DNA from 3 places in the Arthrobacter sp. MMS24-T111 genome. Region 2 is predicted to be linked to each of the others. Evidence: riboswitches for the same ligand, from Rfam matches in the RefSeq annotation. Region 2 holds a riboswitch; each other region holds the start of a gene.
The links. A riboswitch is a leader RNA that binds a small molecule or an ion and turns the genes downstream of it on or off. The one in region 2 is predicted to bind cyclic di-AMP.
Positions count from the first base shown of each region.

Region 1 (9,448 bases), 2.9 Mb from region 2:
GCCGATGACCATCATGGAGGCCTTCTTGGAGTATTTGGCCAACGATCCGCCCACGCTCCCGGTGAGCATTTCCGTGGCGGGCGTGATCGGGACGGATCCTTCAAGGCGCCCGGCGGCGGTCTTCAGGAGTTCCTCGCCAGCGTGCTGCAGGGTCCCGAACCAGGGGTAGGGCTCGGCGATCCACCGGTCATCGACGACGTGGAGGATCACCAGGGGCAGCTTGGCGTCGTGTGCACGGCGGGCAGCCCACAAGACTGCGGCCTGGCTTTGGGCTGAATCGTTGGTGCCCACGGCGATGGGTTTCTGGGATGACATGGCCGCACTTCCTGCTTGTCGTGAAAGGGTCTTCCTGCCCTTCAAGACTGGCCCCCGCCCCACCGGCACTCTAGGGCCGAAAGTCACCGAAGCAGGCGTGCAGGAGGGCCGCTAGACCGAAGGTGCCGGCGGTGCGGTTGGTTCCCCGGCCGTTGCGTCGCGTCCGGACAGCGTCCTGTAGATGGTCCATCCGACTGCGGCCAGCGGGACGGCGAGCAGCGCCCCGACGACCCCGGCCAAGGTGGCCCCGGCCGTCAGCGCCAGGATGATGACCAGCCCGTGGATCCGCAGGACCCGGCCCATGAAGACGGGCTGGAGGATGTGGTGTTCGAACTGGTTGGCGGCCACCAGGATGATCAGCACGATCAGCGCGGGTACCGGTCCGTTTTCCACAAGGGCTACCAGCACGGCCAGGCTGCCGGCGGTGGTTGCCCCGATGATCGGAATGAACCCTCCCAGGAAGACCACGGCGGCCAGCGGGACGGCCAGGGGGACCCGAAGGATGAGCAGCCCCACCAGCACCAGGACCGCATCGATCGCGGCAATGATGAGGGTGCCCCGGACGTAGCCGCCGAGCACCAGGAGGCTGCGTTCCGCGGCCAGCTGTGCTTTTCCTTGGTGGTTGCCGGGGAGGAACCCGATCAGGAACGTCCGGATCCTCTCGCCGTCCTTGAGGAAAAAGAAGAGGATGACTGCCGTCAGGACCGTGCCGGCGGCGATCTCCCCGGCGGTCCTGAGCCCGGTCAGGGCATCGGCTCCCAGGGTTCCGCCGGCGAGGAACTTCTGGAATTCGTTGCGGGCCGCATCGATTTGCGCGCCGGTCAGCGCCACGGGTCCTGTGGTGATGAATTGCTGCAGTTGGCCAATGCCTGCCTCCGCCCGTGCTGCCAGAACCGAGGCCTGCTGCCGGACCAGTGCAACGATGCCGCCCACCACCCCGGCCGCTACGGCGATGATCACCAGGAAGGATGACAGCACGGCCAGCGCCCGGGGGAAGCCGTGGGAGGCGAGCCACCGCACGGCCGGAGCCATTGCCGAGGCCAGGATCAAGGCGACCAGCACGGGGATGGTCACCAGCGGAACCCGGGTGGCGGCCACCACGGCCACCCAGGCCAGCGCCAGCAGCGAGAGCGTCTGGACCGCCCGGATGCTGGCCCTGCCCAGGCCATCCGCCCAGAGGGCTGACATCCTTGTAGCGAGGGACTGGGGCCGGGACGGTTCCACTTCGTGTCCGTCCGGGGATACATTGCTGCGTTCCATCGCTTCTCCTTGCTTGCCGTGACCGCCCGGCCCACGAAATGATGCACCTTGTTTACCTTGTGCCCCCTGCCCCCTGGAAGCCGAAAAGGGCATGTGTTGACCGGGCCGGCTGTTCACAGGCGCTACGTTTACTCAGTAAGCTTATTGTTCCCGGCTGCGCTCGACCAGAAAGGCACCAGGTCCATGGATTCCAGAGAACTGCTGCTTGAGTCGTTTGGCCGCCTCCCGCGCCTGGTCCGGCAGGTGCTAGACGGGCTCGATGAGGAACAGCTCCAGCACCGTCCCTCCGGCCGCGGCAACTCCATTGCCTGGCTGGTGTGGCACCTGGGCAGGGTGGAGGATGCGCAGGTCGCCTCCGCCTCGGCGTTGGAACAGGTCTGGACATCCGAAGGCTTCGCGTCGCGTTTTGGCCTCCCCTTGGCGGAAGGCGACACGGGCTACGGCCACTCCAGCAGCCAGGTGGATACTGTCAGGGCATCCGGTGAACTCCTGCTTGAGTACTGTGAAGCGGTCCACCGGCAAACCACGAAGGTCCTCGAAGGCCTGGAAGGCCCGGACCTGGACCGCGTGGTGGACAGGCGCTGGGATCCGCCGGTGACCCTTGGCGTGCGGCTTGTCAGCATCCTGGGGGACTGCCTCCAGCATGCCGGCCAGGCCGCCTATGCCAAGGGGCTGCATGATGCGGGAGCCGGCGCCGGCAGTGCGTGACCCTGTGGTGAAGGAGGGGCCAGGCGGCACTATGGCGCTAGGGTTAATCCATGACGGCAGCAGCTGAATCCACGGTCACCTTCGACGGCCGTTTCGCCCGTGAACTGGCGGAACTTGCTGTTCCCTGGCAGGCCGAGGAAGCGCCGGACCCCGAACTCCTGGTCCTGAATGAAAAGCTTGCCGCAGGCCTGGGCCTTGACCCGCAGTACCTCCGCAGTCCCGAAGGGGTGCGCCTCCTCGTGGGCAACCACCTTCCCGCAGGCGCCACTCCGGTGGCACAGGCTTACGCTGGACACCAGTTCGGCGGCTACTCGCCATTGCTCGGCGACGGGCGCGCGCTCCTGCTGGGGGAAGTCACGGACCGCGCCGGCCACCTGCTGGACATCCACCTCAAAGGCTCGGGGCGCACCCCCTTCGCCCGCGCCGGGGACGGCCGGGCCGTCGTCGGGCCCATGCTGCGTGAGTACGTAGTCAGTGAGGCCATGCACGCCCTGGGTATTCCCACCACCCGCTCTCTCGCCGTCGTGGCGACGGGGCGGCAGGTCCGCCGCGAGGGCATGCTGCCCGGCGCCGTCCTGGCACGGGTGGCCCACAGCCACCTGAGGGTTGGGAGTTTCCAGTACGCCCGGGCCACGGAAAACATGGACCTGCTCAAACGGCTGGCGGACCACGCCATCAGCAGGCTGTACCCGGACGCTGCCGTGGCCCCCAACCCCTACCTGGCACTGTTCGCGTCCGTCGTTGCCGCCCAGGCCGGACTTGTGGCCCGGTGGATGCTGGCTGGATTCGTACACGGGGTCATGAATACGGACAACATGACCATCTCAGGGGAAACCATCGACTACGGCCCGTGTGCGTTCCTGGATGCCTTCAATCCCGCCGCCGTCTTCAGTTCCATCGACGTCAGCGGCCGCTACGCCTACGCCAACCAGCCCATCCTTGCCGAATGGAACCTCGCCCGCCTTGCCGAGTCGATGCTCCCGCTCATTGACGGAGACGAGGACAATGCCGTTGCCGCAGCGGTGGAAGTGCTCGGTGGATTCCGTGGACAGTACAGCACGGCGTGGACCGGCGGCATGAAAACCAAACTGGGCCTTGCCGCTGGAAACGTCAGCGACGACGCCGCGTCCAGTGTTATTGACGAGGTTGTGGCCATCCTCAAGGACGGCCCGGTGGACTACACCTTGTTCTTCCGTAACCTCGGCAGGGCGGCCTGCGGCGATCTGCGACCGGTGCGCGGGATGGTGATGGATTTGGCCGGCTTCGACGCCTGGTCGGACCGGTGGTTGGCGCTGCAACCCGACGCAGGGCTGATGGACAGCGTCAACCCGGCCTACATTCCGCGGAACCACCTGGTGGAGGAAGCCCTCGCCGCCGGCACGGAAGGCGACGTGGCTCTGCTGCACCGCCTGCTTCAGGCCGTCACCGATCCTTTCACCGAGCGCCCCGGGCTGGAACGCTACATGGAAGGTCCCCCGGCGGACTTCGGGACCTACACGACCTTTTGCGGGACCTGATCTAATAACAACAGGAGGGTGGCAACCGGAGACCCGGCTGCCACCCTCCTGTTGGGAGCAGGCTTTGCTGGCGAAGACTAGGCCACGCGGACCACTGAGTAGCCGCTGAGCCAGCTGATGGAGTGAACCTGCGTGGTGTAGCCGTTGACGCCGCCGCTCACAACCTGGCCGTTGCCGGCGTAAACGCCCACGTGGCCCGACGTGATGATGAGGTCGCCGGGTGCCGGGCTCCCGACCACGCTGCCGTACTGGAAGAACTGCGTGGGAGCCAGGTCGCCAACACTCTTGCCGACGGAGCGAAGGGCCTTTTCAACCATGGCGGTGCAGTCCTGGCTCACGCCGATCTGGCTGTAGGCCGAGGCCAGGATGGCAGCGCCGGTCCCGGTCCCGGTGGTGGAGGCCACCGGCGTCGCGGATGCGTAGGACATGTTCATGCCGGTGTTCGCCGGTGCGGTGGCGGCTGCCGCCTGGACGGGGGCCGCCGCCGGCGCCGGGGCAGGTGCTGCCACGTAGCCCGCGCCGGGGATCTGGATCTGGTCACCGGGGTAGATGATGGACCACAATCCGAGGCCGTTGGCAGCCAGGACGTCATTGAGGCTGACTCCGTACGCGGCCGAAATTGCGCCGAGGGTATCCCCGGAAACGACGGTGTGGACGGTTGCTGCCGCGGCTGCCGGAGCAGCTGCAGGAGACGCGGCGGCCTGGACGCTGGCCTGTTCAGTGGTGTCCGCGCCCGTCACGCCCGCGTGGGCCGGGGCGCCGACGCCGAAGGCAATGCCGGACGCGGCGGCAACGGCGAGCGCCGGACGGCCCAACGAACGGGCCTGTGATTTGGCCGTCACGGCAAGTCCCTCGAGCGCAATGGAGTGGGCCGGGGTCGCGCGGTGGCGGGCAGTGCTGAGATTCTTTGACACGATTGATCGCCTCTCCCATGCCTGCGGGGTGAGCTGTCGGGTTCGGGTTGGAGATACCCGGCCGAACACATCTCCGCGGTGGGCGGAGGAGCTGTCCGACTTAACCCCAAGACCTCAAAGGTCGTGGAAACTTGGTTCCCCCGTCCCTGCCAGCATGAAAGCGGTTGAATCCCGGTATCAGCGGCAGGGCTCGGCAAACTGATGGGAGTGTCCCGTTTGGGGAGGGACACCCGAAGACCATAACCCGCCAACCCCACAATTGTCACGTTTCGGTAACATACGAGCTTCCTCTCTCGTATTCAACCAGCGATTGGATGTGTCCTGTCCACCCATGCTGGACTCCGGCCGGTCCGCCGCCGGCGCGAAAGGGTAACAAACCGGGCACGGGCGCCTTTCCGCCCCGGCGTGCCGCCGGTATGCTTCGGGACTATGCCCCTGTTCGTGACCATGCCCAAGTCCCCGCTGTTGGGGGGACTGCTCGCCATCGCAGTGGCAGCGGCCACGGTGCTGCCTGCCTCTGCGGACGAGCCTGCACCTCCCGGTGGATATCCGTCCTGGGCTGACGTGCAGCAGGCACAGTCTTCCGAGGCGGCGAAAGCGGCAGAGATCACCACCATCAATGGGCTGCTGAACGGACTCCAGACCCAGGCTGAAGCCGCCGGTGACACTGCGGTCCGGGCAGCGGCCGACTACGCCGCAGCCGACGCCGAGCTGCAGGCGGCATCGGTGAAGCTGGATTCATTGTCCGCCCAGGCCGCCCGCGCCAATGACGAACTGGCCCGGCACCGCAAGGAAATCGGAGCACTTGCCGTCCAGTCGTACAAGACGGGCGGAACCAATACCGGGTTCTTCGTGGCCCTGGATGCCCTCCAAAACAACAGCGTCCAGGGGCTCAACCTCGTCCAGTTGGTGGGCGACAAGACTGCGGCCCTGGTGGAGAAAGCTGCCGCCGCCGGACAGGTTGCCGCGTCACTGGCAGACCAGGAAAAAGTGGCCCGCACTGAGCGGGAACGCCTGTCCGGGGAAGCAAAGGCCAAACTGGACGCGGCCCGCTCCGCCCAGGACGCGCTCGCCCGGCAGGTCAGTGACGAACAGCAGCACAGCACGGAGCTGACGGCCCAGCTGGCCTCGCTGAAGGGGACGACGGCGGCACTCGAGGGAGAGTACCGGCAGGGCCAGGTGGCGCTGGCTGCCTATGAAGCGGCCCAGGAGGCCAAGCGCGCCGCCGCGGCGGAGCAGGCCCGCCGGCAGGCCGAAGCCGCGGCGCAGGCCGCCGCAGCCGCAGCCCGGCAGCCCAACCCCGCGCCCGCAGCTCCGGCCGGCAACGCGGCAATACCGGCCCCGCCGGAGGACCCGGTTCCCGGCAATCCGCCGCCGCCTGCCGTGACCAGCCCGCCGCCCGTCGTCGTTCCCTCCATCCCCGGCGGTGCCGTCAATGATCCGGCCGGCGCCAAGGCCTATGCCTCCGGACGCCTAAGCGCCTTCGGCTGGGGCCCGGACCAGTTCCAGTGCCTGTCCCAGCTGTGGACCAAGGAATCCGGATGGCTGACCACTGCCACGAATGCCTCATCCGGGGCCTATGGCATAGCCCAGGCCCTGCCGCCGGGAAAGTACGCCAGCGCCGGAAGCGACTGGCTGACCAGCTACCGGACGCAGATCGAATGGGGGCTTGGCTACATCCGCGACCGCTACGGGTCCCCGTGCGGCGCCTGGAGCCATTCTGTCGCCCTGAACTGGTACTGACTGACGCGCTAGGCTTTCGGCATGCCAGATTTCGAACGGTTCAGGGTGCTGCTCGAAGAGGAACGGGCCCGGCGGCTGGCACTGTTGCCGGCGCTGCGGGCCGATATCGACGCGGCCAACTCGGCCCGGCAGGACTCCAACGTCGACGACGAACACGATCCCGAGGGCGCCACGATCGCCTTCGAACTGTCGCAGGCATCGGCATTGTTGAAGCAGAGTTCAGCCGGCTTGGACCAGGTGGAGGCAGCCCTCGCCCGGCTGGCCAACGGCACCTATGGAACCTGCGCGGTCTGCGGCGAGCCCATCGCGGACGGCAGGCTCGAGGCGCGGCCCTGGACCCCCTTCTGCATCCTTCATGCCTCTGCGGGACGGGCGCGGTGACCGGGGTGTCCGACGTCGCCGCTGCTGCTGAATTCATCGACCGGACCCTCCAGAACGAGGGAGCCTGGTACCGGGCCGACGAAGTGGGCTGCCGGCTGGGCGGAGCCCTGGCCTCTTACGGGTCTTCGATCGGCGCAGTCCGCGGCACCGTCCGGGACGCCCTTCGGAAGTTCAAGGACATGGGCCACGACACCACGGTCATGCTGGCCTCCGCCCTGTGGGGCCAGCCGAAACCCGGCTCGCGGCCGGTCTTCGAACGCCGCCTGGCCGCCATCGTCCTGCTGCAAACAAAGGTGCAGTTGCTGCGGCATTCGGACCTGACCCGGTTGGAGGGCTTTCTTCGCTCGGCCCAGGCGGTGGACCTGGCCGCGCCCTTGGTCTCCGACGTCCTGGTGCCCTTGCTGGCCGGCTTGGACCACCGCGACCGACAGCGGGCCGCGGCTGTCCTGGCGCGATGGCGCGAAGACCCGGAACCCCAGCTCCAAACGGCAGCAGGCCTCCTGGAAAAAGAGTTGGCGCAGTGACCCGCAACCCGCAGAGGAGACCCCATGAGTGAAGCGTTTGACCTGGAGCGATTCGTCGCCGCCCAAGACGGCGGGGACACCTACGGAAGCGCGCTCGGCGAACTGCAGCTCGGCAATAAGACCGGCCATTGGATGTGGTTCATTTTCCCCCAGGTTGCCGGGCTGGGGCGGAGCGCCACATCACGCACCTACGCCATCTCGTCCCTGGCGGAGGCCCGGGCCTACCTGGACCACCCCGTCCTGGGCCCGCGCCTTCTGGAGTGCGCCCTGGCTCTCACCACGCATGCCGGCCGTTCAGCGTCGGACATCCTTGGCGGAATCGATGCGCAGAAGCTCCGTTCGTCCATGACACTGTTTCTCCGGGCCGCGCCCGGAGAAACAGTGTTCAAGACGGTCCTGGCGCAATTTTTCGATGGCGAGCCGGATCCAGCCACGGATGAGCTCCTGGCCGGCCAGGACGCCACCGAATAACAGGGAGCCCGGCCGTGTTGGGCTGCCCGCAGGCTACGGGGTGGGGCTGCCGCCGTTGACGTTCAGTGTCTCGCCCACCACATAGCTGGACTCGGGTGAGGCCAGGAAGACGTAGGCGGGGGCCAGTTCAGCGGGCTGGCCGGCGCGGCCCAGGGGAGTGGACTGGCCGAACTCCGGCAATGCCTCCTTGGGCTGGCCGCTGCTGACCTGCAGCGGAGTCCAGATGGGTCCGGGCGCCACGGCGTTCACCCGGATTCCCTTGGGCGCAAGCTGCTGCGCCAGGCCCTTGGTGAAGTTGTTGATGCTGGCCTTGGTGGTGGCGTAGTCCACCAGGGTCGGGGACGGATTGTACGCCTGGATGGAGGTGGTGTTGATGATGGTGGAGCCGGCCGGCATGTGCGGCACGGCGGCCTTCGTGACCCAGAACATGGCGTAGACGTTGGTCTTGAGCGTGTGGTCGAACTGCTCGTCGGTGATGTCCTGGAGGTCCTCCTGGGCAACCTGCTTTCCGGCGTTGTTGACCAGGAGATCAACCCCGCCCAGGACCGCCACCGCAGTGTCCACCAGTTCGCGGCACGCCGCGGAGTCCTTGAGGTCGCCCGGCACCTTGACCGCCTTTCGGCCTGCGGCCTCAATGATCCCGGCGATGCGGGCGGCGTCTTCCTCTTCCTGCGGCAGGTAGGAAAGGACGACGTCGGCGCCTTCCCTGGCAAAGGCGATGGCCGTCGCGGCGCCGATTCCGGAGTCCGCGCCGGTCACGATGGCCCGGCGGCCTTCCAGCCGGCCGGTGCCGCGGTAGGTTTCCTCACCCAGGTCGGCTTTGGGCTCCAGCCCTGCGTCAAGGCCCGGTTCGGGCTGGTGCTGCTTGGGCGGGGAGATCTGTTCGTAGGCGGTCACGGGATTGCGGAAGGTGTACTGGTCAGTCATGGTGGTCCTCCTGTTCGGGCGGGACGCGGGCGCTTACGGAGCCCCGGACATGAAGCAGCCGGTCATTGCGGAATGGCAACCAACAAAAACTAAGCTTGCTTACTGTTCCAGCCTAGGCAATTCCGGCCGGTGTGCCAAGCGGCTTACCGCGGGACCTCCACCAGCCTGACCCCGGCAAGGGCGCCATCGTTGAGTACCGCCTGCATGTAGGTGCAGGCCGGTTGGCGCCGGCGGTCCGTGGGCGAGCCGGGGTTCAGCAGCCGAAGCCCCCTTGGTGACACTGTGTCCCAGGGGATGTGGCTGTGGCCGAACACCAGCACATCGGCGTCCGGGTACAGCGCTTCGCACCGGAGCTCGCGTCCTGTCGCCGGTCCGGTCTCATGGACCATGGCAAAGCGGACTCCATCCAGGGTGGCGGTTGCCGTTTCCGGCAGGCGCCGGCGCAGTTCGGGGCCGTCGTTGTTGCCGTGGACGGCCAGCAGCCGCTTGCTCCGGCGTTCGAATTCGTCCAGCAGGGCTGCCTCCACCCAGTCGCCGGCGTGGAAAACCACGTCGGCATTGTCGACGGCGGCCCATACCTGTTCCGGCAGGTCTTTGGCGCGTTTTGGCACATGGGTGTCGGCGAGCAGGACGAGGTTCAGTGGCATACCGGGAAATCCTGCCATGCGGCCCTGTTCCGGTGCGCCTG
Region 1 covers NZ_JBTZRO010000001.1:3,017,684-3,027,131, forward strand. Annotated here, with positions in the region: gene ACX5I6_RS14185 (universal stress protein) at 1-315, opposite strand, end outside; gene ACX5I6_RS14190 (AI-2E family transporter) at 427-1,575, opposite strand; gene ACX5I6_RS14195 (mycothiol transferase) at 1,759-2,283, shown strand; gene ACX5I6_RS14200 (protein adenylyltransferase SelO) at 2,334-3,800, shown strand; gene ACX5I6_RS14205 (C40 family peptidase) at 3,878-4,714, opposite strand; cyclic di-AMP (ydaO/yuaA leader) riboswitch at 4,718-4,887, opposite strand; gene ACX5I6_RS14210 (coiled-coil domain-containing protein) at 5,144-6,457, shown strand; gene ACX5I6_RS14215 (TraR/DksA family transcriptional regulator) at 6,479-6,838, shown strand; gene ACX5I6_RS14220 (DNA alkylation repair protein) at 6,835-7,362, shown strand; gene ACX5I6_RS14225 (DUF1810 domain-containing protein) at 7,387-7,833, shown strand; gene ACX5I6_RS14230 (glucose 1-dehydrogenase) at 7,867-8,760, opposite strand; gene ACX5I6_RS14235 (metallophosphoesterase family protein) at 8,904-9,407, opposite strand.
Region 1: it holds a riboswitch for cyclic di-AMP, as region 2 does, so the genes downstream of both, ACX5I6_RS14205 (C40 family peptidase) here and ACX5I6_RS00775 (C40 family peptidase) in region 2, are expected to answer to the same signal.

Region 2 (9,448 bases):
CCAGGGTGGACAGCGACGGGGTGTTGTACGTCTGGTTCAGCCGTGAATTGTCGATGGCGGTCTGGAGGTCCAGGAAGTCCGGGATCCAGCGGCCGCTTGCCTTGATGGCGGCAGCGCGCTCCAGGGCGGCCGGGGAGAACAGGCCGAGCCAGAGGCCGCCGTCGGAAGCGAAATTCTTTTGCGGGGCGAAGTAGTAGACGTCGCTTTCGGCGACGTCGACGTCCAGGCCGCCGGCAGCGGAGGTAGCGTCCACCAGGACCAAGGCATCCTTGTCGGCGCCCGGCACCCGCTTGACCGGGGCGGCGACGCCCGTGGAGGTCTCATTCTGCGGCCACGCATAGACGTCCACGCCGGCCTCCGCCTGTGCTGCAGGTCGGGTGCCCGGCTCGGACTTGATGATCGAGGACGCTTCCAGGAACGGCGCTTTGTTGGTGGCGGAAGCAAACTTGGAGCCAAACTCCCCGAAGGACAGGTGCTGTGCCTTCCTGGACACGAGGCCGAAGCTGGCGATGTCCCAGAACGCGGTGGAGCCGCCCACGCCGAGCACCACCTCGTAGCCCTCGGGGGCTCGGAAGAACTGGCTGAGTCCTTCGCGGACGGAGCCCACCAGGTTCTTGACGGGGGCCTGCCGGTGGGATGTGCCGAGGATAGTCTTCGACGCGGCGGACAGGGCATCGATCTGTTCCGGCCGGACCTTCGAGGGGCCGGCCCCGAACCGCCCGTCCTGGGGCAGGAGGTTGGCGGGAATCGTGATGCTGGTGTCGCTCACAGGTGCTCCATTCGGCGGGGACGAAAGCTGTGGTTCGGGTGGTGGTGGCCGGGAGCCGGCCATGGCTGCAGTGCAAACCTCCCCCAATTCTGCCTGAAGCGCGCAGGGTGGCGGGAGCGGGCGGCGCCAATGTCCAGCCAATGAGACGCAGCAGGCCGTGGCCCCTATTCGGACTAAATCAAAATAGGCTAAACTCTTCCCGGACTACGTCGCGGGAAGAGGCGATACGGTGGGACAACGTAAGGTACTGCGCTCGAGGAGCTGAGCTGGATGACGGATCTGATCGACACTACGGAGATGTACCTCAGGACCATCCTGGAGCTTGAGGAAGAGAACATCGTTGCCCTCCGGGCCCGTATCGCCGAACGCCTGCGCCACTCGGGACCCACCGTTTCCCAGACCATCGGCCGGATGGAGCGTGATGGCCTGGTTGTCGTCTCCGGTGACCGGCACCTGGAACTGACCGACACCGGCCGCAAGCGTGCCACTGAGGTCATGCGGAAGCACCGGCTGGCCGAGCGCCTGCTGGCGGACGTGATTGGACTGGACTGGGCTTATGTCCATGACGAAGCCTGCCGCTGGGAACACGTCATGAGCGAACGGGTGGAGCGCCGCATCTACGAGATGCTGGACCACCCTACGGAGTCGCCCTACGGAAATCCCATCCCCGGCCTTGCCGCGCTGGGCGGCCAGCCCGGGCCCGGGTTCGGCGATGGCGCCATGAGCCTGGTGGAGGCAATGAAGGCCTACGGACCTGAATCTGCCGTGACCATCAGCCGGCTGGCGGAACCGATCCAGGTGGAGCCCGAACTGCTGACCCAGCTCGACGAGGGCGGTATCCGGCCCGGTGCGTCTGTCTCCCTTGAACGCGTCGGTGACTACATTTCGGTACGGGTGGCAGGAATCGAGGGCGCGCTGGAGCTGCCTCCCGAGGTGGCGGCGCACGTTTTCGTCGCCGTGAACCAGGCCTGACGCCGCCTTCCCATACCCCACCCAAGGGATTCCACGCAAAGATAACGGAATTGTTACCTAGGGTCTTAAGCCCTTATAGTGGAACGCAGCGTTGATACTTAAGCGTTACCTGATCCGGAGCCGAGCTCTGCCAGCGGGCCAGGTGTACGAGTCGTTACTGGCAGAGGCGGGGGAACCACAACCGGCAGCGGGGGACTGCCTTGGGGTGAAGTCCGTCAGCAGCAAGCCTCTCCAGTGAAGGATTCTTCCGGGAATACCCCTGTGTGGAAGTTTGCCCATGACGGACCGGGTCTTTGATCTCTCTGACCCGAATCCGACAGCTAACTCCGCAGGCTATTCCAGAGAGGAACCCTTCTTGACCATGCAGACCTCCCGGGGCCGCCGTCGCGCGGCGGGCCCCCCTGAGGCACCCCGGGTTGTCGAAGTAGCCGCTGCGGAGCGCCCCCGCGACCCGCAGCGGGATGCACGCCGGCGCCGGGGTCCCTTCCGGCAAATCACCGACTTTGCCGCGGCCAGCGGCATCGGCCAAAAGGCCGGCATCGCCCTCGCCGCCACCGGCCTGGTGCTCACGGTGACCATGCCCGCCACCAGCCCCGTCATGGCGACGGATGCGGCTGGCATTGCACCCCAGGCCGCCTCCGCAGTCAGCCCCCAGCCCCAGATTTCCGCGGATGTAGGCGCCCAGATCGACTTCAGCCGCTCAGCCGTCGTGACGCAGGCGGACCCCGACGGGAAGCTGAAGCAACTGCTGAGCGCCCAGTCGGCCGGATCGGTGACGCGTGCGGCATCCGCCGGGACCCTGGCCGCGCCGCTGGCCTCCCTCGTGACCGCGTCGCCCTTCGGCTACCGGGTCAGCCCGATTACCGGCGGCACCGGAGATTTCCACCGTGGACAGGACTTCGTGGCACAGTGCGGGACGTCCGTCCTGGCGGCCGCAACAGGAACCGTGACCTTCGCCGGCTGGCACCAGTTCGGCGGTGGAAACCGGGTGGTGATCGACCACGGCAACGGCCTGGAGACCACGTACAACCACCTCTCGTCCTTCAACGTCAAGGTGGGCCAAACGGTCTCCCGCGGCGAAGTCGTGGCGCTGAGCGGGACCACCGGCGCGTCCACTGGCTGCCACCTGCACTTCGAAGTCCAGGTCAACGGCGAAGTGGTCGATCCGATGGGCTGGCTGTAACCGTATGATTGCGCACTCTCAGATTCCGGTGACCCGCCGTGACCTGAATGTGACATTGAAGCAAAACTGCTGTACCGTCTAACTCGCGTCAACTTTTCCGAAGTTGACGCTCTTGAGTGGATTGCCTAACTCTGCCACCGCTCAAGGTCCGTTCGCATTTCATCGTCTGGCAGGGGCGGGGGAACCAATTTTGGCCTTCTGCATTCCGGAAGGCCTTGGGGTTAAGTCATGAGCTTCCCAGGAAGCGAAGTGGCCGGGTGACTCCCATCCGAATCCGACAGCTCACCTCGCAGGCATTGGGAGAGGCTACCTTCGTGTCTTCACGCCATAATTCTGCGCGCCACCGTGCGCAAACGGTTCGCGCCAACCCCTTGGACGCCATGTCCAAGGCCGTGAGTGCCAATGCCGGGACCGTGGGCCGCCAGGCTGCCGTTGTGGCAGCGGCTTCGGGCCTCATCCTGAGCATGGGCCTGCCGGCCAACGCCGCGGACACCACCGCCGGCATCTCGGCCTCCACGGAGTCCGGTTCTGCGCAGACCGCCCTTGCTGTCACCGCGGCCCCCACGGCCACCGTTTCCTTCGAGCGTCCGGCGGTCAAGACCACCGCCGCCCCGAAGGTGGAAGCCGTGCGCACCCAGTCCACCGCGTCCGCGGACCGCACCGCCACCGCTGCCGGCCAGGAGGCGTCCAAGGCCGGACAGGCAGTGGAGGCCGTTTCGTCCGCAGCCACCTCGGGCATCGCCGCGATCGCCTACACCGGCATCGGCCACCCCTACGTATGGGGCGGCACCACCCCCAACGGCTGGGACTGCTCCGGATTCGTCCAGTGGGTCTACGCGCAGGCTGGCATCAGCATTCCCCGCACGAACGCGTGGAGCATCATGACCCCCACCTCCACCCCGCAGCCGGGTGACCTCGTGGTCCAGAACGGCGGCGCACATGTCGGCATCTACGTCGGCAACGGCATGATGATCAGCGCGCTCAACCCGTCGCAGGGAACCATGCTCCACTCGCCGGCAGCCACCGGTACTTCCACGTACTACCACCTGAACAAGTAGTTCTTCGGCTCCACGCTCCAAGGGCTATTTCTTTGCCCAAAGCTTTTTCGCTAGAAACCAACATCCCCGTTCGGGACGCGCCGGCGTACCCCCAAGATGCCGGCGCATCCAACCCCCTCGGACAGGCCACCGCGGTCCAGAGGAAAACGAAAGAGAGAACTGATGACGACTCGTGCTACCGCACGGCACCGCGCCGAGGTCACCAAAACCAACTCGATCGCAATCATTGCCAAGGCTGTCAGCGACAACGCCGGCGGCATGGGCCGCCAGGCTGCAGTAATCGCTGCAGCTTCCGGCCTGGTCCTGACCAGCGGCATCGCAGCCAACGCTGCCGACACCAACGTCAAGCGCGACTCCGCTCCGGCCTCCGCCATGGAAGTTGAATCCGCCGTCGACGCTCCGATCTCGGCGGCTTCCACCATTGCCATCAGCTTCGAGAAGCCCGCCGTCACCACCACTCCGGCTCCGGCTCCCGAGCCCGCGGTTGCGGTGCAGGAAGCCGCTCCGGCTCCCGTTGCCCAGGCCGTTGCCGCTCCCAAGGTCACCGCCAAGGTTGCAACTGCCGATGCCACGGCTGCCCCCGCCGCCCAGGTTTCCGCCAGCGGCAAGGGTGCTGCCATCCTCTCCGCTGCCTACGCCCAGCTCGGCGTGCACCAGGACTGCACCATGCTGGTGACCAACGCACTGGCTGCTGTCGGCATCCACTTCCACGACTGGCCCGCCGGTTACCTGTCACTGGGTGACAGGGTGCCTGCTTCCCAGGCCCAGCCCGGCGACCTGATCTACTACGCCGACGGTGGTGGAGGAATGGCCCACATTGCCGTCTACGCCGGAAACGGGATGGCCGTCCACGGTGGCTTCAACGGCAATGACACCGTTGTGTTCAGCGCCAACGTTGGCTCCGGACCGGTCTTCATCCACGTCCGGTAACCATTACAGCCCGCCGCACGCGGCGGCGCCTGAGATTTGCCCGGAAGGACCCCTGCCATTGAGGCGGGGGTCTTTTCCGTTTAAGTCGCGCCATTCTGCGTGCACCCAGGCTTCCGCCACCGGGAGGGGGAGCCGGCCACGGCGAGTACCGATTACCTGATATTGCATTTCTCTGTTTACTCTTGTGATGTCGATCCATAGCCCGGACATGCCGAGGGCAGCCGGCCCTCGTGCCCCTGACGGGTGCGGCCGTGAAGAGGTACGTGCATGCGCACTCTCGTTCTGAATGCTGGATATGAACCGCTGGCGGTTATCACCTTCCGCCGGGCGCTGGTGCTTGTGCTCACCGGCAAGGCGAGCGTGGTGGCCGAGGGGGATGATCCCGTGGTGGGCCCCACCGACGTCCTGGGCCGCCCGTCCGTGATCCTCCTCAACCGCTACATCCGCCCCCGGTATAACCATTCAACGGCCGTCAGCCGCCGTGGTGTGCTTCGGCGTGACGGGCATAAGTGTGCGTATTGCGGAAAGGCAGCGCACACAATCGACCACGTCCACCCAAAATCGCGGGGCGGGGCCGATTCCTGGGAGAATCTCGTGGCTGCCTGCCTGCGGTGCAACAACGTCAAGGGTGACCATACCCCCGGCGAGATGGGATGGACGCTGCGCTTCGTACCGGAGCCGCCGCATGGAACCATCTGGCAGATCAAGGAGCTGGAAAAGCCAACCCCCGCCTGGGATCCGTTCCTGCTTCCGGAGCGCGCTGCCTGACAAGCGGCTTCCAGGCCGGTTGCTGTTCGCTAGGCTGGGTGGGTGCAAACGGACCCGTTGATCTTTGACGCCCTGATCCTGGCGGGCGGCCGGTCATCACGGCTGGGCGGCGTGCCCAAGCAATCGTTGGTCCTGCGGGGAAAAACCCTCCTGGAATGGACACTTGATGCCGCTGCCGGTGCCCGCCATACGGTGGTCGTGGGTGATGTTTCCGCCGGCAGCCCTCCGTCCGGCGGGGCTGCCGATGATGCCGGGGCCGCCCAGGCCCTGCCGCCAGGGGTCCTGTCATGCCGGGAGGAGCCGAAGTTTGCCGGTCCTGCCGCCGGGATTTCAGCCGGCCTCGCGGCCCTTGCCGAATGTGGGGGAGCGGCGCCCTTCACTTTGGTTCTTGCGTGCGACATGCCGCTGGCAGCCCGGGCGGTGGCGATGCTCCGGGACGCGGTGGAAGCAGCGGGCGATGGGCGTGGCGCCGTGGCCCGCTCGGCCGACGGCAGGGAACAGCCGCTGGCAGCCATTTATAACACTGATGAGTTAAAGATCGTGCGGCGATTTGTCCCGCCGTAACGCCCTGGTCAACGGCTCCGTGAGGTCGCTCCTTGCTAATCTGGACGTGCAGCTTGTCACAGTCCCGGCCGGGTCCACTGCCGACGTGGATACGTGGGGTGATGCTGCCACGCTGGGGATCACCGCCGGGAGCCAGCGTGCAGACTTTGACCAAAACGTGCGGAGCCAACGTGGGAGGCAAGTCGTGAAAAGCCAGGACGAAACGCTGGAGGAATGGTGCAGGGCCCTGCTCCAGGCGTACAAGCTGGAGGACGTCCAGGTGGACGTGAACGCAGTGCTGTCCCTTGCCGGGGTCGCGGCCCACGCCGTTGTCCGGCCGGCTGCTCCACTCACCACGTTCATCGCAGGCTTCGCCGCGGGGCTGGCCGCCGCACCGGGCAGGGAAATGGACACGGCGTCCATGGAAGCGGCTATGTCCGTGGCACGGTCCCTGGCTGCCGACTACGAGAATGAAGCTGCCGCCGGGACCCCCGGCGAATGACGGCAGAACCCCGCGACTGGCCGGAGGTCCCACCCGCCGACGACCCCGAAGCGCCACAGGGGACCGCCGGGCCCGAAACACCTGTACCGGAGACCACGGAACCGGAGACCGAAACCAGCCACGGGCACCACCTGGCGCACACCTGGGAAGAAGCCCGGCAGGCTGCGTTCGATGCTGCCACCCCGATCCCGCCAGGGCCGGTGCCGCTGCGCATGGCCCTCGGCCGCAGGCTCGAGCGGGACATCCTGGCACTCCAGGACATGCCGCACTATGCGTCCTCAGCCATGGACGGCTGGGCGGTCAACGGCAGCGGCCCCTGGATTCCGGTGGACCCCGGAAACCGCCTTGCCCCGCACCAGGCAAGCATCATCGTCACGGGAGGCCTGATCCCGGCTGGAGGCAAAGCGGTCCTGAGGACCGAGAATGCAGTTTTAGCCACGGACGACGAGGGACTCCCGCTGCTGATGACCGGCGGAAAGGCCCGCCCGGGGGAACCACGCGCCGGTGAGCACATCAGGAAAGCGGGCGAAGAAGCCCTGGAAGGGGAGGTCCTGGTCAAAGCCGGCGTGGACCTCAACCCCGCACACCTGGCACTGGCCGCACTGGCCGGACACGATGAACTCCAGGTCAGGGGCAAGCCCGTGGTGCGCCTGGTCCTGACAGGCTCCGAGGTGGTGGACTCAGGCACCCCCGGGCCGGGCATGGTGCGCGATACCTTCGGGCCCCAGTTGCAGGACGTCGTAGCGATGCTTGGTGGTATACCGGGCGGTCAGCAGCGGGTCGGCGACTCCTACGAGGAATGGCTGGCGGCGCTCGAAGACGTCGTGCCGGAGGTGCCGAACGCGCCGGACCTGCCGGCCGACGTCGTCATCACCACCGGAGGAACCGGGCGCTCGGGGACCGACCACTTCCGGCGGGCCGTGGCTGAACTTGGCGGCCGGCTGGTCATCGACGGCGTGGCCATGCGTCCGGGGCACCCCGCCGTCCTTGCCGAACTTCCGGACGGCCGCTTTGTCCTGGGCCTCCCGGGCAACCCGCTCGCGGCCATGATGGCACTGTCCACTGTGGGCGCCCCGCTCCTCGCCGCGCTGGGCCACGCCGCCATGCCCGCCGTCCAGGTGGTGCCGTGCGGCACCATGATCGAACCGGACCCGGGGCGCACCCGGCTGATGCCGTTCCGGCTGCTGTACGGCATGGCCTCGCCGGCCCAGCACACAGGACCCGGAATGATGCGGGGACTGGCTGCCGCCGACGGCGTCCTGGTGGTACCGCCGCACGGCGTGCAACTGGGGGAGCCGGTGCCGGCCTTCGCACTGCCCTGGGGCCCGCCCATGCCGCCGCCCGCGGACGCGGCGGCAAAGGCCAAGCCGCGAACCGCTGGACGGACCGGGCAGCCCAAGGGCAAGCCCGCACCCAGCGGCCCCGTGGACTGGAGCGCGCTGCTGGACTGAGCCGGGCGCCGAAAGTGCCATGATGGAGTCATGACGAGGCAGGCTGGAACATGGGACGCGTAACCCAGCGCCGAAAGGTGCACAAGTACGTACTGGATGGATCGCCCGGCGCCCTGGAGTACCCGGTCCGCCACCGCGAAGACGTCCTCGCGGTGGAGGAGCCGCTGGAAATCCGGCTCGGCAGGCTTTCCTACTCGGTAACCATGCGGACCCCCGGGGACGACTTTGACCTCGTGGCCGGATTCCTGGTGTCCGAGGGCGTCATCTGGGCTCCGGAGCAACTGGTATCACTGCGATTCTGTGCCGGCGAGGACGAGGACGGCGTCCAGACGTTCAACGTGGTGGAGGCCCAGCTGCGGCCCGACGTCAAGGTTCCGGATACCGGGCGGAAGGTCTACACATCCAGCTCCTGCGGCATCTGCGGAACCGACTCCATTGATGCAGTCCAAAAGTCCTCGCACTTCAGCCCGCAGTCGGATCCGCTGAGAGTCGATGCGGAAGTCCTGGCGTCGCTGCCCGGGCTGCTGCGGAAATCCCAGCGCCTCTTTGACGATACCGGCGGAGTGCACGCCGCGGGCCTCTTCAGGATTGGGGACGACGGCGAATCGCGACTCCTGTGCCTGCGCGAGGACGTGGGACGGCACAACGCCGTGGACAAGGTGGTGGGGTGGGCGTTGCGCGAAGGCCTCCTGCCGCTGACCGGCACCGTCCTGCAGGTGTCCGGGCGGGCGTCCTTCGAACTGGTGCAGAAGGCATCCCTCGCCGGAATCCCCGTCCTGGCCGCCGTCAGCGCACCGTCGAGCCTTGCCGTGGAGCTGGCCGAGGCCAACGGGCTGACCGTGGCGGGCTTCAGCCGGGGCACGAGCTTCAACGTCTACTCCGGTGAAACCCGGATCCTGCGACCGGAAGCCGCCGTCCCGCGGACCCAGGGGTAAACTCCCGGCTCGAGGGGTTGGATGCCGTGAAGCCAACGGGTAGATTTGTCCATCGAATGGATACCATGATCCAGTTCCAAGCTTAAAGAGGACCCATATTGCATGACGACCGCAGGATCACGGAAGTCCGCCTGGCAAGGTTTGTGCGAGAGCGCATCACCCCGGCCATCTACAGCAGGACGGTCCCGCTTGCCCTGAGCAGCTGGGAAGTTCCCGGCGAACCGGTCCCGGCGCTCGAAGCGATGCGGCAACAGTTCCAGCCGCAGGAACACGGCGCGCCCTGGGGCAGGCCGTGGGGCACCACCTGGCTGAGGCTTCAGGGGGAAGTGCCGGAATC
Region 2 covers NZ_JBTZRO010000001.1:163,568-173,015, reverse strand. Annotated here, with positions in the region: gene serC (phosphoserine transaminase) at 1-769, opposite strand, end outside; gene ACX5I6_RS00785 (metal-dependent transcriptional regulator) at 1,040-1,741, shown strand; cyclic di-AMP (ydaO/yuaA leader) riboswitch at 1,860-2,090, shown strand; gene ACX5I6_RS00780 (M23 family metallopeptidase) at 2,103-2,924, shown strand; cyclic di-AMP (ydaO/yuaA leader) riboswitch at 3,053-3,234, shown strand; gene ACX5I6_RS00775 (C40 family peptidase) at 3,305-3,982, shown strand; gene ACX5I6_RS00770 (NlpC/P60 family protein) at 4,145-4,912, shown strand; gene ACX5I6_RS00765 (HNH endonuclease) at 5,180-5,680, shown strand; gene ACX5I6_RS00760 (NTP transferase domain-containing protein) at 5,723-6,244, shown strand; gene ACX5I6_RS00755 (DUF6457 domain-containing protein) at 6,429-6,725, shown strand; gene ACX5I6_RS00750 (molybdopterin molybdotransferase MoeA) at 6,722-8,176, shown strand; gene fdhD (formate dehydrogenase accessory sulfurtransferase FdhD) at 8,227-9,111, shown strand; gene ACX5I6_RS00740 (alpha-mannosidase) at 9,210-9,448, shown strand, end outside.

Region 3 (9,448 bases), 160 kb from region 2:
TGATGTCATCGAGATGTCCTGGTACGCCAACAGGACGGTGACCATACCGTTGGGTGAGGATTTCCATGCGCGCAGGCTGTCCATCAGGGCCAGCCAGGTAGGCATGGTGGCCCGGTCCCGGCGCCACCGCCGCACCAATGCGGACCGCCTCAACCTTGCCGTATCGCTGCTCAAGGACCCTGTATTCGATGCGTTCCTGACCGGTTCGTCCCGGTTCGAGGACCTTCCGGAGGTGGTCCAGAGCCTGTCCGACGGCACGCTGGAAGCCCTGTGCCACGTGGTCGAATACCCTTCCGGCAACCCGGCCCCCACCCAAGTAACCCACAACTCCGAAACGTAAGGTAGCCAATGTTCAGCTTGACCGTCCGCCGCCACTTCATGATCGCCCACAGCCTTCCCCGCGAGGCCTTCGGGCCCGCACAAGCACTGCACGGCGCAACATTCGTCGCTGAGGTGAGCTTCCGGCGTCGTGCCCTGAACCCGGACGCGATCGTGCTGGACATTGGAGCCGCCGGGACCATCATCGAGGACGTGCTGGGCGGCCTGAACTACCGAAACCTGGACGAGCACCCGGATTTCGAGGGCAAGCTCACCACCACGGAGGCCCTGGCCGAGTACATCGCCCGGAAGGTGGCGGCCAGTGTCAAGGACACCGCAGACGGCCCCGAACTGGCGGGAATCGACGTCACCCTCCGGGAAAATCCGGACGCCTGGGCCACCTGCGCCTTGGACCTGTCCGACTGACCGTGCGCCCCCTCCGGCTGTTCGTCCCGGGCAATATCCGCCACAGCTCGGGCGGCAACGTCTACAACGCGCGGCTGGTTGCCGGCCTCCAGGCGTTGGGTGCCGGGGTTGAGGTCATTGCCGTGGAGGGCACCTGGCCGGATGCGGGCGCACACGAACGACGCCGGCTGGGCGCCCTCCTCGGGGCGTGGGACCCGGAAACACATCCCGGGCAGCCTGTGGCGATCGTGGATGGGCTGGTGGCCGTGGAAGCTCCGGACGAACTGGAATTCGCTGCGAAAGCCGGCCGACAAACATGGGTCCTGGTGCATATGCCCGTGCCGGAAGATGCAGGCAGCCGGGCCCTTGTCCGCGAAGCCAGGGCCTTGCGCGCCGCAACCGGCGTCATCTGCACCAGCACATCTGCGGCAAACGAGCTCCGCAAACGAGGGCTCCCGCAAGCGCGGGTTGTCCTCCCCGGCGTGGAGCCGGCACCCCTCGCGTCCGGTTCCACGCCGCCCCACCTTGCCGTCGTCGCGGCGCTCCTGCCCAACAAGGACCAGCTGCTCACGGTCCAGGCCCTGGGCCGGGTCCGGGATCTTGACTGGACTGCGTCGCTCGTGGGGTCGGACCAAGCCGATCCGGTGTATGCGCAGGCAGTCCAGGCTGCGGTTGCCGGGAACGGTCTGCAGGAGCGGGTGCGGCTGACCGGCGAGCTCACCGGCGAACCGTTGGAGGCACAGTGGGCCCGGACCGACCTGACGTTGCTGGTGTCACGGACGGAAGCCTTCGGGATGGCCGTCACCGAGAGCCTGGCCCACGGCATCCCCGCGCTGGTCAGGGCAGGCACGGGCGCGGTGGAGGCGCTCACCCTCGCCGGACTGGAAACGTCCGACGGCGGGCCAAGACTTCCGGGGGCAGCGGTTCCCCTGACCGTCGGGGGCCAGGAGAGTCCCGGCCGGCTGGCTGCGGTCCTGCGGCAGTGGCTCGAGGACGCGCGGGTCCGCGAGGGCTGGCGCGCAGCCGCGGCGGAGGCCCGGCAGGATCTCCCCGGCTGGAGTAGGACGGCCCAGGCCATGGTGGCGCTGGTGGCAGCGGGGGACTGACGGCACGCGCAGCCGCAGACTGACTGAAATGCGCCGCGGACAGGATGCCCGCCGCCGACTGCCGGAAACCCGCCGAGGTAAAGATGCCCGCCGGGACGCGCTAAAGGCTGCTGCGGTGTGCCGCGAAGAACTCGCGCAGCAACCGGGCGCACTCTTCCTCGCGGACGCCCGGGTACACCTCAACCCAATGATTGAGCCGCCGTTCGCGCAGGATGTCGAACACGGATCCTGCGGCACCGGCTTTCTCGTCCCACGCCCCGAAAACCACCCGGGGGATCCTGGCCAGGACGATCGCGCCCGCGCACATGGCGCAGGGTTCCAGGGTGACCACCAACGTGCAGTCTGAGAGCCGCCAGCCGTCGCCCCGGCCGCCGTCGAGCCTGGCCCGTTCCTGCAACCGTGCGGCAGCTTCCCGGATAGCCACCACCTCGGCGTGGGCTGTTGGGTCACCCAGCTCCTCACGCTGGTTCCGGCCGGAACCCAGCACCCCGCCGTCGGGCCCGATGACCACGGCGCCGATGGGCACGTCCTCCGTGGCGAGGGCGCGGTGCGCCTCCGCGAGGGCAAGGCCCATCCAGGCGTCGTGTTTCTTTTCGGGCAACGGCATGGCTCAATGATAGTTTCGGGGATACTCAGGTTACTTACCGATGCCGGGAGGCACCATGGATACGCTTCGGGACCGCTTGGGGACCTGGTTCAAACCCTACGCGGCGCTGGTCCTCACCATCCTCGTGGGCGGTGTTGTCATCGTCTCCCTCGCCCTGCTGGGCGCCGAGGTGTATGACAACGTGGTGGACTCCGCCGGGCTGGCCAACCTGGACAAGCCGGCGCTTGCCCTGTCCGAGAGCCTCCGCAGCCCCGGGCTCGACGCATTTGTCACCGGGTTCACCAATATCGGGGGTGGCATCGGAATGCCCATCCTGGCCAGCATCCTCACCGCGTGGCTGACCTTCCTCAGCCGCAACTGGCGTCCTCTGGTCCTGATCGGCGGCGCCGCAGCCGTGTCCATTACCGCCACCACCCTCGGCAAGAAGCTGGTGGGACGCACGCGTCCGGATCACGCTGACGCCGTTCCGCCGTACGAGGATTCCCCGTCGTTCCCGAGCGGGCATACCCTCAACACCACCGTGGTGATCAGCCTGGTGGTCTATCTGATCTGCCTCCAGTTCGACGCCATGCGCGTCCGGGTCCTGGCCATCACAGCGGGCGCGGTGTTCATCATCGCCATGGGTTTGAGCCGGGTCTTCCTGGGCCACCACTGGCTCACGGACGTCATGGCCGGCTGGCTGCTGGGGCTCACCTGGGTGGGTGTGGTGATCATGGCCCACCGGCTGTTCCACATTGTCCGCAGGCGGGAACACGTGGGTGCCGCGCCGTCGTTCGACCGTCCCATTGTGCGCGACGTCGTGGCGGAGGAACTGCACGACGGCGGTTCCTCCGGGCCCGGTAAAGGCAGCGCCGGATGATAGTTTTAGGGGATGCGCACTCTCGTTGTTGACCACCCCTTGGTCGCCCATAAGCTCACCGTCCTGCGGGACAAAAACACGCCGTCGCCGGTCTTCCGCCAGCTGACGGAAGAGCTGGTGACCCTCCTGGCCTATGAGGCCACGCGGGAGGTCCGCACCGAGCCCGTGACCATCCAGACGCCCGTCAGCACCACGGTCGGCACCGCGTTCACCAAACCCACCCCGCTGGTGGTACCCATCCTGCGCGCCGGCCTGGGCATGCTGGAAGGCATGACCAAGCTGGTTCCCACCGCTGAGGTGGGCTTCCTGGGCATGGCCCGGGACGAGGAAACCCTGGACATCATCACGTATGCCGAACGCCTTCCCGAGGACCTCACCGGCCGCCAGGTCTTCGTCCTGGACCCGATGCTGGCCACCGGCGGGACCCTGCGTGAGGCCATCAAGTTCCTCTTCAAGCGCGGCGCCTCCGACGTCACCTGCATTTGCCTGCTGGCAGCCCCGGAGGGCCTGGCCAAGCTGGAGGAAGAACTGGGCGACGCCAATGTGCACATCGTGCTGGCCTCCATCGACGAGAAGCTCAACGAGAAGTCCTACATCGTCCCTGGCCTGGGCGACGCCGGCGACCGCCTGTACGGCATCGCCGGGTAGGTTCCACCCTTTTTCAAAACGGTTCCCGCCGCTACCCTGTGCGGATGGACTGGAAACTTGAACTTGTCTTTGTCCCTGTATCCGACGTTGACCGTGCCAAGGATTTCTACGTCAACAAGGTTGGCTTCAACGCCGACTACGACGAACGACCCTCGGAGTCGATCCGCTTCGTGCAGCTGACGCCGCCCGGCTCCGCCTGCTCCATCTGCATCGGCGAAGGGCTCACCGACGCTCCGCCGGGCACCGGCTCCAACCTGCAGCTGGTGGTCAGCGACATCGAGGCTGCCCACCGCCAGCTCAAGGGCAACGGCGTGGACGTCAGCGACGTGGATGTGCAGCAGTGGGGCCATTTCCTGTATTTCGCCGATCCGGACGGCAATAAGTGGTCTGTCCAGTACATCCCATGGCGGAACGCCGGGCCCGGCGACGTCCAGGGCGCCGGTTAACGCAAACCGCGGGCCGCATCAACGTGATGCGGCCCGCGGTTTGCGTTGTGCCTGGTGCTGGGGGTGCCTAGTACCAGTTGTGTGCCAGGTGGAAGTTCAACGCACCGCAGGGCGAGGCGTAGCTCTTCTTGATGTAGTCCAGGCCCCAGTTGATCTGCGTGCGGTAGTTGGTCAGGTAGTCGGCCCCTGCGCTGGCCATCTTCTCCGCAGGCAGCGACTGGACGATGCCGTACGCGCCGCTGCTGGCGTTGGTGGCGGTGGTGGTCCAATCGGATTCCTTGGTCCACAGCGTCTGCAGGCACTGCATCTGGTCCGGTCCCCAGCCGAAGGAGGACAGCTGGCTGGCGGCGTAGGCCTGGGCGCCCGCGGGATCGTTAACCGCGACGACGGGAGCAGGCGCAGGTGCGGGGGCCGGTGCCGGGGCGGGTGCTTCAGCCGGCGGGGCGGCGGGAGCGGGCGCGGGGGCCGGCTCCGCGGCCTGCGGTGCCACGCTGATGGCGGAAGGAGCAGGATTAGCGGCCGGGTTGGACCGGATTTCGCTCTTCTCGATGCTCATCTGGGCATCCGCCGCCGACGTGGAAGCGCTTGACCCGGTGGACGACGCCTGGGTCATGCTGTTGGTCGCCTGGCCTGCCGCGCCAACGCCAACCAGCACTGCGCATGATGCAGCGAGGACCGCAACACGCCGGCCCACGGTGGTCTTTTTGGCGGGCTGGGGTTTGGCCCGATGTTTTGCCTTGGTTTGCAGGCATGGTTTTGCCATGGATTTAGACATGATTGATCGCCTCTCACACCTGCGGAGTTAGCTGTCGGGTTCGGATGAGGGCATCCGGCCGCACGGAAAAAACACGTGCTGGCTTAACCCCAAGGGCAATCATTGCCCGGGACGGTGGGTCCCCCGCCTCTGCCGTTGCTCAAGCGGAATCCGGGAAGCGGCAGAGCTTGGCGTCAACCCGGGATATGCGGCCCGAACGGGGACCGCACCCAATCGACGGTACAGGAAGATTGCGCATTAGTCACATTTGGGTAACGGAAGTCACGAATCATGGCGCGTCGATTTGCTGCAGACCGGGCTCCGCAGTTGGGTTTATCCCGCTAAAACGTAGACGGTGGTCCCGCCAATGTTTTGCGCCGGGAAGGTGGACGCCACCCACTGCGCAATCCGGTTGGAGGCGTCAGAGCCGCTGCTGGACATCACGGTCCCGCCGGAAATGAAGTAGTGGATCCGGCCTTGGGAGACCAGCGCTTGGAACTGTTCCAGCGTGGGGGAGGGGTCGGTGCCGTTGAAGCCGCCCACGGCCATCACCGGCAGTTCCGTGGCCAGTTGGTAACCTGCGGCATTGTTCGAACCGACTACTGCCGCTGCCCAGGTGTAGTTTGAGGCACCGTCCTTCAATGCGGCCACCAGCCCGGCCGACGGCGTGGGCGCGCCCAGGAGGCCGCCCATCCCGCCGGCGCGGCCACCGGTGGCACCCTGACCGCCCTGCGCTGCCCCGCCCTGGCCTGCACCCTGGCCTTGTCCGGCCTGGCCGTTGAACTGCCGGGACGTGCCGCCCGCGCCAAACCCGCCGGTCCGGTTTCCGCCGAACCCGCCCGGGCCGCCGAACGACGTCGCCGGTCCGGCGCTAACAATGGCCCCGCTGTGCGCCGTCGCCGCCGTCGACATGGAGAAGGCCAACGGGCCGGCGAGCGATGCCGCAATGGCGAGCGCCGTCGTCGTCCGTTGCACGGAGCTCAGGCCGATGAACCTGTTCAACCCTGTTCCTGCTGCGGCCGCAAGGCCTGCCGCCAGCACCACCCAGCGCAGCCACGGGCCGTAGGCGGATGTGGTTCCCAGCAGGGTGAATGCCATCAGGGCTGCCGCGGCCACTGCGGCGGCCAGGAAGACCGCCGCGGCGGCCTGCCGCCGGTGCTGCCAGAGAAGTACCGGGCCCAGGCCGGCCAGGGCTGCGATCCCGGGCGCCAACGCCACCGCGTAGTAGGGGTGGATGATGCCCGCCATGAAACTGAAGACCAGGCCGGTCACCAGGACCCAGGAACCCCAGATGAGCACCGACGCCCGGACGGCGTCAGTCCGCGGCGCCCGGCGTCCCACCCATAGCAGGCCGGCAGCAAGGATCAGTGCGGAGGGCAGCAGCCACGCGATCTGGCCGCCAAACTCGCTGTTGAACATCCGCAGCAGCCCGGGAACGCCCCAGCCGTTGGCGCCGCCCACGCTCCCTGTCTCGTCGCCTGTCAGCCGGCCCAAGCCGTTGTAGCCGAGGGTCAGTTCCAGGATGGAATTGTCCTGCGAACCACCAATGAACGGACGGTCCGCAGCCGGGATGAGCTCCACGACCGCCAGCCACCAGCCGGCCGCGGCAAGCATCGCGGCACCGGCGGCGAGCAGGTGCAGCAGCCGCCGGCCCAGCCTGGCGGGCGCCGCGACCAGGTAGGCGAGGGCAAAACCGGGAACCACCAGCAGGACCTGCAGCTGCTTGGCAAGGAATCCGAAGCCCAGGAATACCCCTGCCAGCAGGAGCCAGCGCAACCTGTCCTCCTGCACGGAGCGGAGCACCGCATAGGCGGCGGCGGTCATGAGCAGCACCAGCTGGGCGTCCGGGTTGTTGAACCGGAACATCAGCGTGGCTACGGGCGTCAGTGCCAGCGCAATGGCGGCCAGCAGCCCTGCCCGGTGGGCGAGCCGCGGGTCACCAGTGGCCGGCGCCGCGGCCCGCCGGACGGCCAGGTACAGCAGCCAGGCGGTGCCGACGCCCATCAGGGCCTCAGGAACCAGGATGCTCCAGGAGCTCAGGCCGAAAATCCGGACCGACAACCCCATGATCCACAGGGACGCCGGTGGCTTGTCCACCGTGATGGAGTTGGCGGCGTCCGAGGAGCCGAAGAACCAGGCCGCCCAGTCCTGCGATCCGGCCTGGGCAGCGGCGGAGTAGAAAGCGTTGGCCCAGCCCGATGCCCCGAGGTTCCACAGGTACAGCACGGCGGTAGCTGCCAGCACGGCTGCAAGTTCCAGCCGGTGCCGGCGGGCCGGGGGATCCCGCCGCACGCGGGCCGCGGCACCAGGGCGGTGGGCAGCGGGAGCGGAGGGAGCCTGCACTGGGGTGGGGTAAGAGCTGGCCATGGGGTCCTACTTGGTGAGTTGGTACACCGTGGAGTTACCCACGGTTTGGGCCTGGAAGTTGGCTTGCACCCAGGCGGCCACCTCGGAGTTGCCGCCCCGGCCGCCCATGCCGGCGCCCATGCCGCCTTCGATGAAGTAGCCGATCTCACCCTTTGCCACCATGGCCTGGAACTCGGCGAGCGTGGGATAGGGGTCACCGCCGTTCCAGCCGCCCAGGGCAATGACGTTGGTGTTCGTGGCCAGTTCCAGGCTGGCGGCCTGGCTGGCCCCGGAGACAATCGCCGACCACTTCGTGCTGGTGCCCGTGAGCAGCGCGGTTACGGCTGCATCGGCGGTGCCTTCGCCGGGACCGCCGGGACCGCCGGCCCCGCCGGCTCCGGGGGCGCCGTTGACGCCGCCGGCTCCGTTCGCGGGATCAAAACCGCCGGTACCGGCTGCCGCATCTGTTCCGTCGGTCCGGTCGCCACGGAGCGCGGCGTCGTCCCGGAACCCGGCAGCCCTGTTCCCGAAACCGCCCGCCGAGGAACCCGCGGGCCCCGACGTCGGGATGGATCCCGAGTGGGCGGACGCGGCGGTGGCCAGGGTCCAGGCAGCCGTTCCAAGGCCCCCGGCAAGCAAAGAGAGAACGACGACGGCGGCCGTCCCGGAGCGCCGGAACCGTCCCGCAGCGCCCTTGCCGTCAAGGCGGAGGAGGATGGCGGCCGCCGCGAGGACACCGAGGACGATGGTGGCGATGCGCAACCACGGCAGCCATGACGTGTCGCGGCCCAGCAGCACCGAGGACCAGACTGAGGTGCCCAGGACCACGACGGCCAGAGTTGTCCGTGCCGGCCAGTACGCGCGGCCGCGCCAGAGTTCCGCCGCGCCGATGCCCACCAGCGCGGCGATGGCCGGGGCCAGTGCCACTGAGTAGTAGGGGTGGACGATGCCGCTCATGAAGCTGAAGACGCCCGCCGTGACCAGAAGCCAGCCGCCCCACAGGATCAGGGCCGCGCGGCTCCGGGACGTGCGCGCTTCGCGGCGGGTGAACCACAAGCCTGCCACCAGCAGCACCAGCGCGGCGGGCAGCAGCCACGACACCTCGCCGCCGAAGCTGGTCCCGAACATCCGCAGCAGGCCGGCCGCTCCGCCGAACCCGGCATTGCCGCCGCCGAAGCCGCCCGCCGCACCGCCGCCCGGGCCACCGGCTCCGCCTCCGGGCATTCCTTCACCCGAACCGGTGATGCGGGCCAGGCCGTTGTAGCCGAAGGTCAGTTCCAGGAAGCTGTTGGTGGTGGACCCGGCCATGTACGGCCGTTCCGAGGCCGGCGTCAGCTGGAAAAGGGCGACGTAGCTGCCGGCCACCACGATGATCCCGCCCAGCGCGCCGAGCAGGTGCACCAGCCGGCGTCCCACCGGGGTGGGGGCAGCCCACAGGTACGCAAGTCCAAGCGCGGGGACCACCAGGAAGCCTTGCAGCATCTTGCTGAGGAACGCCATGCCAATCACGGCCCCCGCCGCCACCAGCCACTTCCATCCGGCCCGTTCGATGGCCCGGGTGGTGAAGTACGCCGCCAGCACCAGGCAGAGGGTGAGCATGTCGTCCGGGTTGTTGAATTTGAACATCAGCGCCGCTACGGGCGTCAGTGCCAGGGCGCCGCCTGCCAGGAGGCCTGCCGCCGGTCCGGAAACCCGCTTCACGGCGAGGTACAGGAAGCCGACGGCGGCCACTCCCATGAGCGCCTCGGGCACCAGCATGCTCAGTGACGAGAAGCCGAAGATGCGGCCCGCGAGGGCCGGGATCCAGAGCGCCGCGGGCGGCTTGTCCACGGTGATGGCGTTTCCGGCGTCGAGCGATCCGAAGAGGAACGCCGTCCAGTCCTTGGTGCCCGCCTGGATGGCAGCGGCATAGAAGGAGTTTCCGTAGCCGGTGGCGGCCAGGTTCCAGAGGTACAGGAT
Region 3 covers NZ_JBTZRO010000001.1:324,226-333,673, reverse strand. Annotated here, with positions in the region: gene ACX5I6_RS01490 (zinc-dependent alcohol dehydrogenase) at 1-340, shown strand, start outside; gene ACX5I6_RS01485 (6-pyruvoyl trahydropterin synthase family protein) at 349-744, shown strand; gene ACX5I6_RS01480 (glycosyltransferase family 4 protein) at 747-1,829, shown strand; gene ACX5I6_RS01475 (nucleoside deaminase) at 1,930-2,436, opposite strand; gene ACX5I6_RS01470 (phosphatase PAP2 family protein) at 2,492-3,295, shown strand; gene upp (uracil phosphoribosyltransferase) at 3,308-3,943, shown strand; gene ACX5I6_RS01460 (glyoxalase superfamily protein) at 3,988-4,389, shown strand; gene ACX5I6_RS01455 (aggregation-promoting factor C-terminal-like domain-containing protein) at 4,457-5,164, opposite strand; cyclic di-AMP (ydaO/yuaA leader) riboswitch at 5,170-5,330, opposite strand; gene ACX5I6_RS01450 (glycosyltransferase family 39 protein) at 5,477-7,510, opposite strand; gene ACX5I6_RS01445 (ArnT family glycosyltransferase) at 7,517-9,448, opposite strand, start outside.
Region 3: it holds a riboswitch for cyclic di-AMP, as region 2 does, so the genes downstream of both, ACX5I6_RS01455 (aggregation-promoting factor C-terminal-like domain-containing protein) here and ACX5I6_RS00775 (C40 family peptidase) in region 2, are expected to answer to the same signal.